2 regions of the Sporosarcina sp. P3 genome follow, and region 1 is predicted to be linked to the other one. Evidence: riboswitches for the same ligand, from Rfam matches in the RefSeq annotation. Region 1 holds a riboswitch; the other holds the start of a gene.
What was found. Region 1 has a riboswitch for FMN ahead of CSV61_RS03765 (ECF transporter S component). Riboswitches for the same ligand answer to the same signal wherever they lie in the genome.

Region 1 (5,261 bases):
GAACAATTGCTGAAAGAAGTATGGCATTACGAATTCTTCGGAGATTTACGTACAGTGGATACTCATGTCAAACGGCTGCGTGAAAAACTGAGCCGTGTTTCAGACCGCGCAGCGAAAATGATTGTGACTGTTTGGGGTGTCGGTTATAAGTTCGAGGTTCCAAACGAATGATTAGAATATGGAATTCAATTGTCGGGAAGCTATGGGCCACCATATTGCTTCTCGTTTCCTTTGTCTTGTTTATCGTGACACTGTTCCTGCTCGAATTCCTTGATAATTTCCACACGAAACAAGCGGAAGAATCTTTGCAAAGAGAAGCTGCTACCATCGGCAAAATTGTCAATGATTATAACGAACAAACGGCAAGTTCCATGAACCAGTCTATGAACCAGATTATAGATGATATCCTCGATTTAGAGACCAATGCAATTGTCGTCGATCGACAAGGGGATGTGTTGTATTCATTCCATACATCTTCAAGTAAAAAAGAAATTGAAGAAGAACTTTTATCGGAAGATAGTCTGTTTGAGTCGCCTGAATCAGGTAAGCAAAAAATCAAAGAAATGATACTGCCTTCATTGACAGAACAAGATGTCATGGAGCAATTTTTGATTCTGTCTTACCCATTTAAACAAGCAAGTGGCGAACAAGCGAGTGTACTCATGTACCAAAGCTTAGATGCTGTGCACCGTACAACAAAGAGCACGACGAACATAGTCTTCCTATCCGCATTTATCGCGTTTATTTTAACTACATTTTTTGCATTTTTCTTATCTACGCAAATCACATTGCCGTTGCGTAAGATGAAGCAAGCAGCGTTTGAGTTATCTAAAGGGAATTTCGATACACATTTGCCGGTCACACAAAAAGATGAAATTGGTCAGTTAGCTACTGCTTTCAATCAGATGGGACGTCAGTTGAAATATAATATTGAGTTGATTAAGCAGGAGAAAGAACAGCTTTCTAGCATTCTTACATCTATGACAGATGCAGTCGTAACGTTTAATCAAGATTATTCCATTCTTCTAAAAAATCCACAAGCCGAGCTACTGTTAAAAAAGTGGTATGGATATAATCAGAAAAGTCATCATCCGTTGCCTAAAGAAGTCTTCCATATGCTAGAGCATGCCATTTCATTCGCTGAGGAAGTAGAAGATGAGTTGGAATTGGGTGGACAGTTTTATGTGATTTCCATTAGTCCATTGTACAGTGAAAATAGTATCCGTGGAGCGGTGGCCGTATTCCGTGATATGACGGAACAGCATAAACTAGATAAATTACGTTCGGATTTCATTGCCAACGTCTCACATGAATTGCGAACACCCATTTCGATGTTGCAAGGATATAGTGAAGCCATCATAGATGATGTAGTGAGCAGTGAAGAAGAACGTATGGAAATGGTACAGATCATCCACGATGAATCTAAGCGTATGAGTCGCCTTGTCACAGACTTGCTGAATCTAGCAAGAATGGAGTCTGGCTACATTCAACTGAGTAAAAACCCTCTGTCGATTGTGGAGTTTTTGGAACGTATGGTAACCAAGTTCTCACAAGTAGCAAAAGATGCGAAAGTGGATCTGTCTTTGGTAACGGAGGAACCGAATACACTACTCGTCACGGCTGATGAAGACCGTCTTGAGCAAGTGTTCACTAATTTGATCGATAACGCCATCCGTCATACTCCAGATGGTGGAGCGGTGACGCTAGGTGTCTACCGGTCTTCGGGAGCACTTGATATTACAGTAGCCGATACAGGTGTCGGTATACCTGAAAAAGATTTGCCATTCGTCTTTGAGCGTTTTTATAAGGCGGATAAAGCGAGAACAAGAGGAAAAGGTGGAACAGGACTTGGTTTGGCTATTGCAAAAAACATTATGGAAGCACATAATGGCTCGATTTTAGCAACCCGGGGCGATGAAAAAGGAACTATCTTTATTTGTTCGCTTCCATTTGACGCAATAAATAAATGAAACTTCTTCTATACTGAAACGACTACTATAGAGCGAGGGGATTGAATGAATGATTTAGTTTTTCAACGATTATATGAAGACTATAACCGTGACGTATTCAACTTCCTCACTTATTTGACTCGCAATCGGGAAGTAGCCGAAGATTTGATGCATGAAGTATATGTGCGGGTACTCAAATCATATGGCCGTTTTGAAGGGAAAAGTTCTGAAAAAACTTGGCTGTTTGCGATTGCGAAAAATGTCTCGATTGACTATTTTCGAAAACAATCCACCATCAACAAACATGCAAACATTCATTTTGATTGGGAAACAGAGCAATTAGCCTCAACTGACCGTTTGCCTGAACAATTGATTGAAGCGGATGAAGAACAAGAGCAGGTGCTTGATGTGTTGCACACGTGTACGGGTGATCAGAAAATGGTCATCCTCATGCGCTTCTTTCAAGATCTGTCAGTTGCTGAAACGGCTGAAGTTTTGGGCTGGACTGAAAGCAAAGTGAAAACGACACAGCATCGTGCAATCAAAGTATTGCAAGTGAAGTTGGAAGCGCATTCCGCGAGGGAGGGGTGATGAGATGAGTAAAGACAAATGGAATGAAGATCATATCGAGAAACGTTTACGTGACATGCCTGTCGTGAAAGATCAGCGTTCCAAAGATGAGATTATGCAACGGTTAAAGGAAGACTCAAGACTTTCTGAGCCGAACGAGCCAAAGAAGAAGTCGTCGAAATCAAAATGGCCTCCCATCCTTGCAGCTGTTGCAGCAATTGTATTGCTCACCATCCTTGTGCCAACATTCATTCAGCAAAACAATGAAGTATCGATGGATCAAGCAACGACAGAGGAATCGGCTGATCCTATCGAAATGGAGAGTAGTGAAGAGATGCAGTCGAATGACACAAGTGACGCATCTGTGTTTACTAGACAGGCTTCGACACCGCTGTCATATGCTGCTTATCCTTCCGATCTCATAGGTCACACAGTGTTTCATATTGGCCTGGCTACCAATCAGGCCACCATTGTTCCTGTGACATTCTTGATACCGAATGAACGCCTTGCTGAACGCTTAGGTACCTCTCCAGATGCAGTCGCGCTTTATAATGAGTATGCTAAAACACTTGACGAAGAGGCGCTAGGTTTTATAGAGTATCATCCGTATAAAGCGATGATTTCCTCGAACGGTAAGCAAGTTCAAATGAAATTTACTGCGGACCATACGTATGATACATCGAGTGCGACACTTGAGATGCTGAATCGATCCGTACAAGATACGTTTTTAGGATATGATGAAATAAAATTTTTACAAGAAGATGCCTCGCCCATTATGTTTGATCAAGTAGGTCAAGTGGAAGAACCTATCGCTTTGTCAGGAATGGTTTCGCATCAAGCCTATTATCGATTTTTAAAATCAGATGGTGAAGTAGTACTCTCCACTAATTTTGGTAAGACTACTGAAACGGTAGAGCAAGCTTTGAATGACATGAAGGTTTCACCAAATGATGTGTATTCGACTGTTGTACCTAAAGAAATAGATTTCACGGTCAAAGTAGACGATGAGGTTGTCAACGTAAAATTTACTGAAGAGCTTGATTTAGATCAGATGCAACCGGAGGAAGCGATGCAATTAATAGACGGCATCTCGCTGACAGTGGCAAGTTTTGATAAATATGTAAAGTTTGATCAAGTTAAGCAAAAATACTGGAATGAATTTGACTTCACTCAGCCTGTAGAAAAGCCGATTGGTGCAAATCCACAATATTTAATTAACGAATAATTCTGTTTTGTAAACTCGCGAAGTTTACAAAACAGTTTTTTTACGTTATAATAGGTTCATAATCAAATATTGATTCATCTTCGGGGCAGGGTGTAATTCCCGACCGGCGGAAATGAAGTAGAATTCTACTTTTAGCCCGCGAGCTTAACAGCTGATTCTGGTGAGATTCCGGAGCCGACAGTATAGTCTGGATGGGAGAAGGTGAAGGTGCAGCCATCTTTTTGTGTACGCAAAAGTGGTGCTTGTTTCCTGACGGATAAGTTTGTATAATTTATCTGTTCTTAACAGTGCATTTTACTCTCCCTAAGGCATATTTTGCTTTAGGGATTTTTAGCGGGACAATAGATGAGCAAGCCTTTCCTCTTTTGAAGTGAATCGCAAAAGGAGAGAGGAACAAGTGAATAACAAGAAGTTACGTAAGTTAATTTTGGTGGCCATTTTGGGAAGTATTTCAACTGTATTAATGCAGTTCAACTTTCCGATCCCGGCAATGCCTGGATTTTTAAAGATCGATTTTAGTGAAATCCCTGCAGTTATGGCAATCATGACGATGGGACCAGTTGCAGGAATAGGCGTAGAGTTATTGAAAAACGTCATGCATTGGTTCTTATCAGGAAGCCCGACAGGAGTACCAGTAGGAGAAGTCGCAAACTTTGTGACAGGTATGCTATTCATTATGCCGATCTATTGGATTTTCATGAAATATCGTTCTACTAAAGGTCTTGCATCAGGTTTGATCGCCGGTACAGTAGCAATGGCAGTAGGTATGAGTGTACTAAATTACTTAGTGTTCTTGCCGATGTACACATATTTCCTAGGTATGCCAGCAGTTACAGGCGACTCGTTGTATCAGATGATCATATTGGGAATCTTACCATTCAACCTGGTTAAGGGTGTTATGCTATTAGCCATCACGTTGATGTTATATAGAAGCATGGAGAAGTGGATTCTTCAGCAACAAAAGAAATTATCGTTCTAAATAAATACGCGCCAATCTTCCCTCAAAAGGGAGGCTGGCGTTTTTTTGTGTTTAAAAAGTTAAGTAATGAGTACCAAGGGATTGATGCGACAGGCGGCTCTCGATGGTTTAGCCTAATTAGATGGGAGTGCCAATGGAGCTTGCGATTGGTTGACTCACTGAAGGCCCGCAAGGAAGCGTCCGCTTAGTGCTTAAATCCCATCCTGTAGCCTACCTACTTAATGCAAAAATAAAAAACAACACATCCGAAAATCGGAAGTGTTGTTAAGATTAAATCAATCTTCATATTTTAACGGATCACCTTCGAAGGCTTCGTCCGCAATTTTAATTGAATCGGTAGGGCAGCCATCATACGCATCCTCAAGGTCCTCCATCAGTTCTTCTGGAACTTCAGTGTTTCCCATGTTATCATCTAAAATAACAAATGCAATCCCCTCATCGTCATAATCATAGATATCCGGCGCAGCAGCCCCGCAGGCCCCGCAGGCTATACATGTATCCTGATCGACAATTGTATACTTTTTGCTAGACATTTGTC
Region 2 (5,261 bases), on a different contig from region 1:
CGATTGTTCAATCGTATCCGTCGTTAGCACACCGAAGATCACTGGAATACCTGATTGCAAGCTTGCTTGGGAAACCCCTTTTGCCACTTCATTACAAACAAAGTCAAAATGAGGAGTTGCCCCGCGGATGACCGTGCCAAGCGTAATAACCGCATCATACTTTTTTGAATCCGCCATTTTCTTTGCGATCAACGAGATTTCAAATGCACCTGGAACCCATGCTATGTCTACATCCGCTTCTTCTACGCCATGACGTTTGAACGCGTCTTGTGCACCTGAAAGTAACTTCCCTGTGATAAACTCGTTGAACCGTCCAACGACGATCCCCACTTTTAAACCTGTACCCACTAAATGTCCTTCGAATAAATTACCCACTTTTCATCTCTCCTCATAAAGTTAATAAATGACCTAGTTTTTCCGCTTTTGTGTGTAAGTACTTTTCATTCGCCTTATTGAATGGCAGCTGGATTGGAACGCGTTCCACCACTTCTAGTTCATATCCTTTTAAGCCAGCGATTTTCTTTGGATTATTCGTCAGCAAACGCATTTGCGTAATGCCGAGTTCCCGAAGAATTTGTGCGCCGATACCGTAATCACGTAAATCCGCTGCAAATCCTAGTTTTTCATTCGCTTCTACCGTATCATAGCCTTGTTCTTGCAGTTCATAGGCTTTTAGTTTATTGATCAAGCCTATCCCCCTGCCCTCTTGACGCATATATAACAATACACCGCGCCCTTCTTCTTCTATTTGAGAGAGAGCTGCTTGCAGTTGCGGGCCACAGTCACAACGGCACGACCCAAAGACATCGCCTGTTAAGCATTCCGAATGAACTCTCACTAAGACCGGTTCGGCTGTCGTCACATCACCTTTTACTAATGCAACATGTTCTTTGCCCGTCATAGTCTCGGTATAGCCGACCATGCAGAACTCGCCATAGTCCGTCGGTAGCTTGATTTCTGCTTCACGTATGACTAATCGCTCTTGCTGTAGACGGTAATGAATGAGGTCTTGAATGGTGATTAGTTTCAAATCTAGTTCTTCAGCCATCTGACGTAGCTCCGGCACACGCGCCATCGTTCCGTCATCATTCATGATTTCACAAATAACGCCTGCAGATGCGCTGCCCGCCAGTCGCGCCAAATCTACTGCAGCTTCAGTATGTCCCGTACGTTCCAGCACACCACCTGATTTCGCTACGAGCGGGAATATATGCCCAGGACGTTTGAATTCACCTGCTGTTGCATGAGGTTCCATCATTTTTACAATGGTATCTGCACGTTCAAATGCACTAATTCCAGTATGTGTAGAGCAATGATCGACACTGATCGTGAACGCAGTACCATGTGAATCTGTATTATTGTCAGTCATCATCTGTAAGCCTAGTTGTACTGCTTTCTGTTCTGTTATCGGTACACAAATCAAGCCTCGACCTTTCGTTGCCATGAAGTTGATGATTTCAGGCGTAATTTGGTCAGCCAGTGCTACAAAATCCCCTTCATTCTCTCGATCTTCATCATCCACAACGATAACGACTTTACCCTGTCGTAAATCTTCTAATGCTTCTTCGATTGTATGAAACATCCTTATTCACTCCTTCACATAAATCCATGTTGTTGTAAAAAATCTTTTGACATTCTCGAACCAGCATCCTGTCTTTTTTGCAACATATTCTCAACATATTTAGCGAGCATATCGCATTCGAAGTTGACTATATCCCCTATTTGCTTTTTCGCAATGACTGTCATTTCCTGTGAATGCGGAATCAACGAAATCGTAATATCCGTATCTATCACTTCAAAAATCGTCAATGAAGTACCATCCAACGCGATCGAGCCCTTATGTAATAAATAGGGACTATATCCTTGCGGTAAGGACAAGCGTATATATAATGCATTATCCACTGTTCGCTTGTCACGGATTGTGGCTATTCCGTCTACGTGTCCCGTGACAAAATGTCCACCTAATCTGCCATTTGCTGCGAGTGCCCGTTCCAGATTCACAGAACTTCCCATCGCTAATTGCCGTAGTGATGTGGAGGATACAGTTTCAGGCATGACATCTGCTTCAAATCGTGTTTTGCAGAAGCTCTTCACCGTTAAACAGACACCGTTGACCGCGATGCTGTCTCCAACTCGCACATCTGTCAATACAAGCGATGCAGCAATCGTAAGTGTCATAGATTGAGCACCAGATTGTATGTGTTCAACGGAACCAATCTCTTCTATTATTCCTGTAAACATTGTTCAATCACTCTCTTTCGGTACAGCTATGATTTTAATGTCTGGACCGATCATCTCCACACTTTTAAAGGTTAACGGAAACGCTTCATTCATCAATCGAGGATCAAGTCCCCCAATTGGTGTCAATGATCCAATCCCACCAAGTAATTTGGGCGCTACATAGCAAATGACTTTCTGCACTGCGCGCGCTTTCACAAATGAAGCATTAATAGCCGCTCCACCTTCTACAAGCAACGTCATGACACCACGTCTTCCTAGCTCTAGTAGAATATCTTCTACAATCAACTGGGGTTTCTGCATCCGGACAATCTGGACATGCGGCTTCTTGAGTAACTTTTCGCGTGATAATTCTGCATATTTTCCGCAAAAAATCCATGTCGGCGCTTCTGTGTTTTGAATGACCTGGCTAGATTCCGGTGTTCGTAATGATGTATCTAAAATAACTCGAATAGGATGTTGTCCACCTAGGGGCAGTCTGGTGGTGAGAAGAGGATTATCATGAAGAAGCGTTTGCACACCTACTAAAATTGCATCTTGCGTATGGCGAAGTTGATGGACATCGAGTCGCGCCTGCTCACTCGTCACCCATTTGCTGTCTCCATTTGAAGTCGCAATCTTACCGTCTATCGTCATAGCTGTTTTCATTGTCACATGAGGTGTTTTATTTTTGATAAAATGAAAAAATGGTTCATATAGTTTTTTCGCGCGTTCATCGGAAACCACTTCGGTTACTTCTACTCCTGCTTCACGAAGTTTCGCAATGCCTTTACCTGCTACTAGCGGATTCGGATCCGTTATCGCGACGAAGACACGCTTGATACCCGCTTGAATAACGGAATCTGCACAAGGCGAAGTTTTACCGGTGTGTGAACAAGGTTCCAATGTTACATACAAATCAGCATCCGTTGCTTTGGCTCCCGCCATGTCCAATGCGACGCGTTCCGCATGGCGCTCTCCCGCTTGTAAATGTGCACCCATCCCAATAATTCGGCCTTCTTTTACGACGACCGCACCTACTGGTGGATTAGGAGAGGTTTGACCTGCCACATTTTCTGCAAGTTGCAAAGCCATTTCCATATAATTCTGATTCATCGAGCAACACTCCAGCTTACGGTATTCCTCTAGTGACAATTCTACACGCAAAAAGCCCCGCAACATATTATGCGGGGCTTGTAACCATGACTAAATAAACGTTATAAACAGCAATGAAAAAATCATTACATGTAGTATATACGCACTGTTCCTTCTCTCATCCAGACTTTAACTGTCGGCTTTGGAGTTTCACCAAATCCACCTTCTGCTTTATATAAAGCATCCGGGTCACGGACTAAGAGCTTGTTAGCTCATCACCGTCGGTAGGGAATTACGCCCTGCCCCGAAGGAAACATATTCGATTAATTAAGAGTCTAGCACATGTGGTGGCTAAATAACAACCGCTGAATAATTATTCAGCTGAAAATACCCATTTGTCTACAGTGAACTTTTCAATCGCTTCCATGTTAGGAGCATATCCGATTCCATCTTCTGTCGGAACCGTAATATACCCTTCGTTAGTTACTACTTCTGGCGTAATAATATCTTGTTCCCAGTAACGTGAAGATCCTGCCGTGTCGCCAGGAAGTGTGAAATTAGGCAATGTTGTCAACGCTACATTTTGCGCGCGGCCAATACCTGATTCCAGCATGCCGCCACACCATACATCAATGCCTTTTGTCGCACAATAATCATGAATTTTTTTTGCTTCTGACAGACCACCTACTCTACCAATTTTCACGTTGATAATTTTACAACTACCCAGTTCGATAGCTTTGCGCGTATCTTCCAACGAATGAATGCTCTCATCTAGACAGATCGGTGTCGTAATTTGCTTTTGTAGTGTTGCGTGATCGATAATATCGTCAGAAGCAAGTGGTTGTTCAATCATCATCAAGTTAAATTGATCGAGTTCTTTCAACAACTCCACATCATCTAACGTATAAGCAGAGTTCGCATCCGCCATTAATGGTACATCTGGATAGATTTCCCGAATAGCGCGGATTACTTCCACGTCGTATCCAGGTTTGATTTTTACTTTAATACGCTTATATCCTTCATCTATAAAGCTTGTAATATTCGCCAATAAATCCTCAACATGTTCTTCAATTCCAATACTGATACCAACTTCAATACGTTGACGTTGCCCTCCGAGTGCAGCAGCAAGTGTCATATGGTGATGCTTGGCATACACATCCCATACCGCTCCTTCAATTGTCGCCTTAGCCATATTGTTTTTGCGGATATGACTAAACAAACCACTTACCTCGTCAGGGTGTGTAATAGTTTTACCAAGTACTGCAGGTATCAAGAAATCACGCAGCATATGAATTGTCGTTTCTGTTGTTTCTTCGCTATACCAAGGGGCCGTAAATGCAACAGACTCCCCCCATCCTTCATGACCGTCCGCGTCTGTGACGGTTGCTAACAAAAAGTCTTTCTGCTGAATCGTCCCGAAACTTGTAGTAAATGGATGTTTCATGGTCATGTTCATTCTACGAAGTGTTATTGACTTAATTTTCATTGGATAAACTCCTTTGATTTTGCAACGGAATCATGGATCGCTTGCAGAAACGATAATACTGAACAGGTTCCTCTGTCCTGCATACATCGATCAAAGCAAATCCTTCGCCACTCAATTGCTGAAATATTTTTCTCGTCTTCATTCGCCATTCATAGGCTAATTGCGGATTTTGTTGTTTTATCAGTTGAATATGTTTAGGCACTGGTACTTCTATTGCTTCTAACTGTAGCCATTCACTAGTTTCTGGTAAAAGTATGACGGGATACATCTCTTCGTCCGAATGAATTCGAAAAGGACGACTATATGTAAGATCTGGTTGCCATTTTTCCAATACACGCGGGCTATCAATCCACCAGGCTACTTGAAAACGATCAGTCGGCAAGCCTTTGTTTAACCCATCATTCATATTCCCATAGCAATTGACTATATAGTCATAACACACGCCATATAACTTGGCAGTATT

Region 2: linked by a shared signal. The riboswitch ahead of ribD (bifunctional diaminohydroxyphosphoribosylaminopyrimidine deaminase/5-amino-6-(5-phosphoribosylamino)uracil reductase RibD) and the one ahead of CSV61_RS03765 (ECF transporter S component) in region 1 are both predicted to bind FMN.

What each region holds. Positions count from the first base shown of each region.
Region 1 is NZ_PDZE01000002.1:324,559-329,819, forward strand. Features, by position in the region: gene CSV61_RS03745 (response regulator transcription factor) at 1-171, shown strand, start outside; gene CSV61_RS03750 (ATP-binding protein) at 168-1,970, shown strand; gene CSV61_RS03755 (RNA polymerase sigma factor SigX) at 2,016-2,540, shown strand; gene CSV61_RS03760 (GerMN domain-containing protein) at 2,545-3,744, shown strand; FMN riboswitch at 3,817-3,951, shown strand; gene CSV61_RS03765 (ECF transporter S component) at 4,142-4,723, shown strand; gene CSV61_RS03770 (ferredoxin) at 4,999-5,256, opposite strand.
Region 2 is NZ_PDZE01000012.1:24,252-29,512, forward strand. Features, by position in the region: gene ribH (6,7-dimethyl-8-ribityllumazine synthase) at 1-375, opposite strand, end outside; gene CSV61_RS13535 (bifunctional 3,4-dihydroxy-2-butanone-4-phosphate synthase/GTP cyclohydrolase II) at 389-1,582, opposite strand; gene ribE (riboflavin synthase) at 1,597-2,241, opposite strand; gene ribD (bifunctional diaminohydroxyphosphoribosylaminopyrimidine deaminase/5-amino-6-(5-phosphoribosylamino)uracil reductase RibD) at 2,245-3,333, opposite strand; FMN riboswitch at 3,479-3,628, opposite strand; gene menC (o-succinylbenzoate synthase) at 3,686-4,798, opposite strand; gene CSV61_RS13555 (GNAT family N-acetyltransferase) at 4,788-5,261, opposite strand, start outside.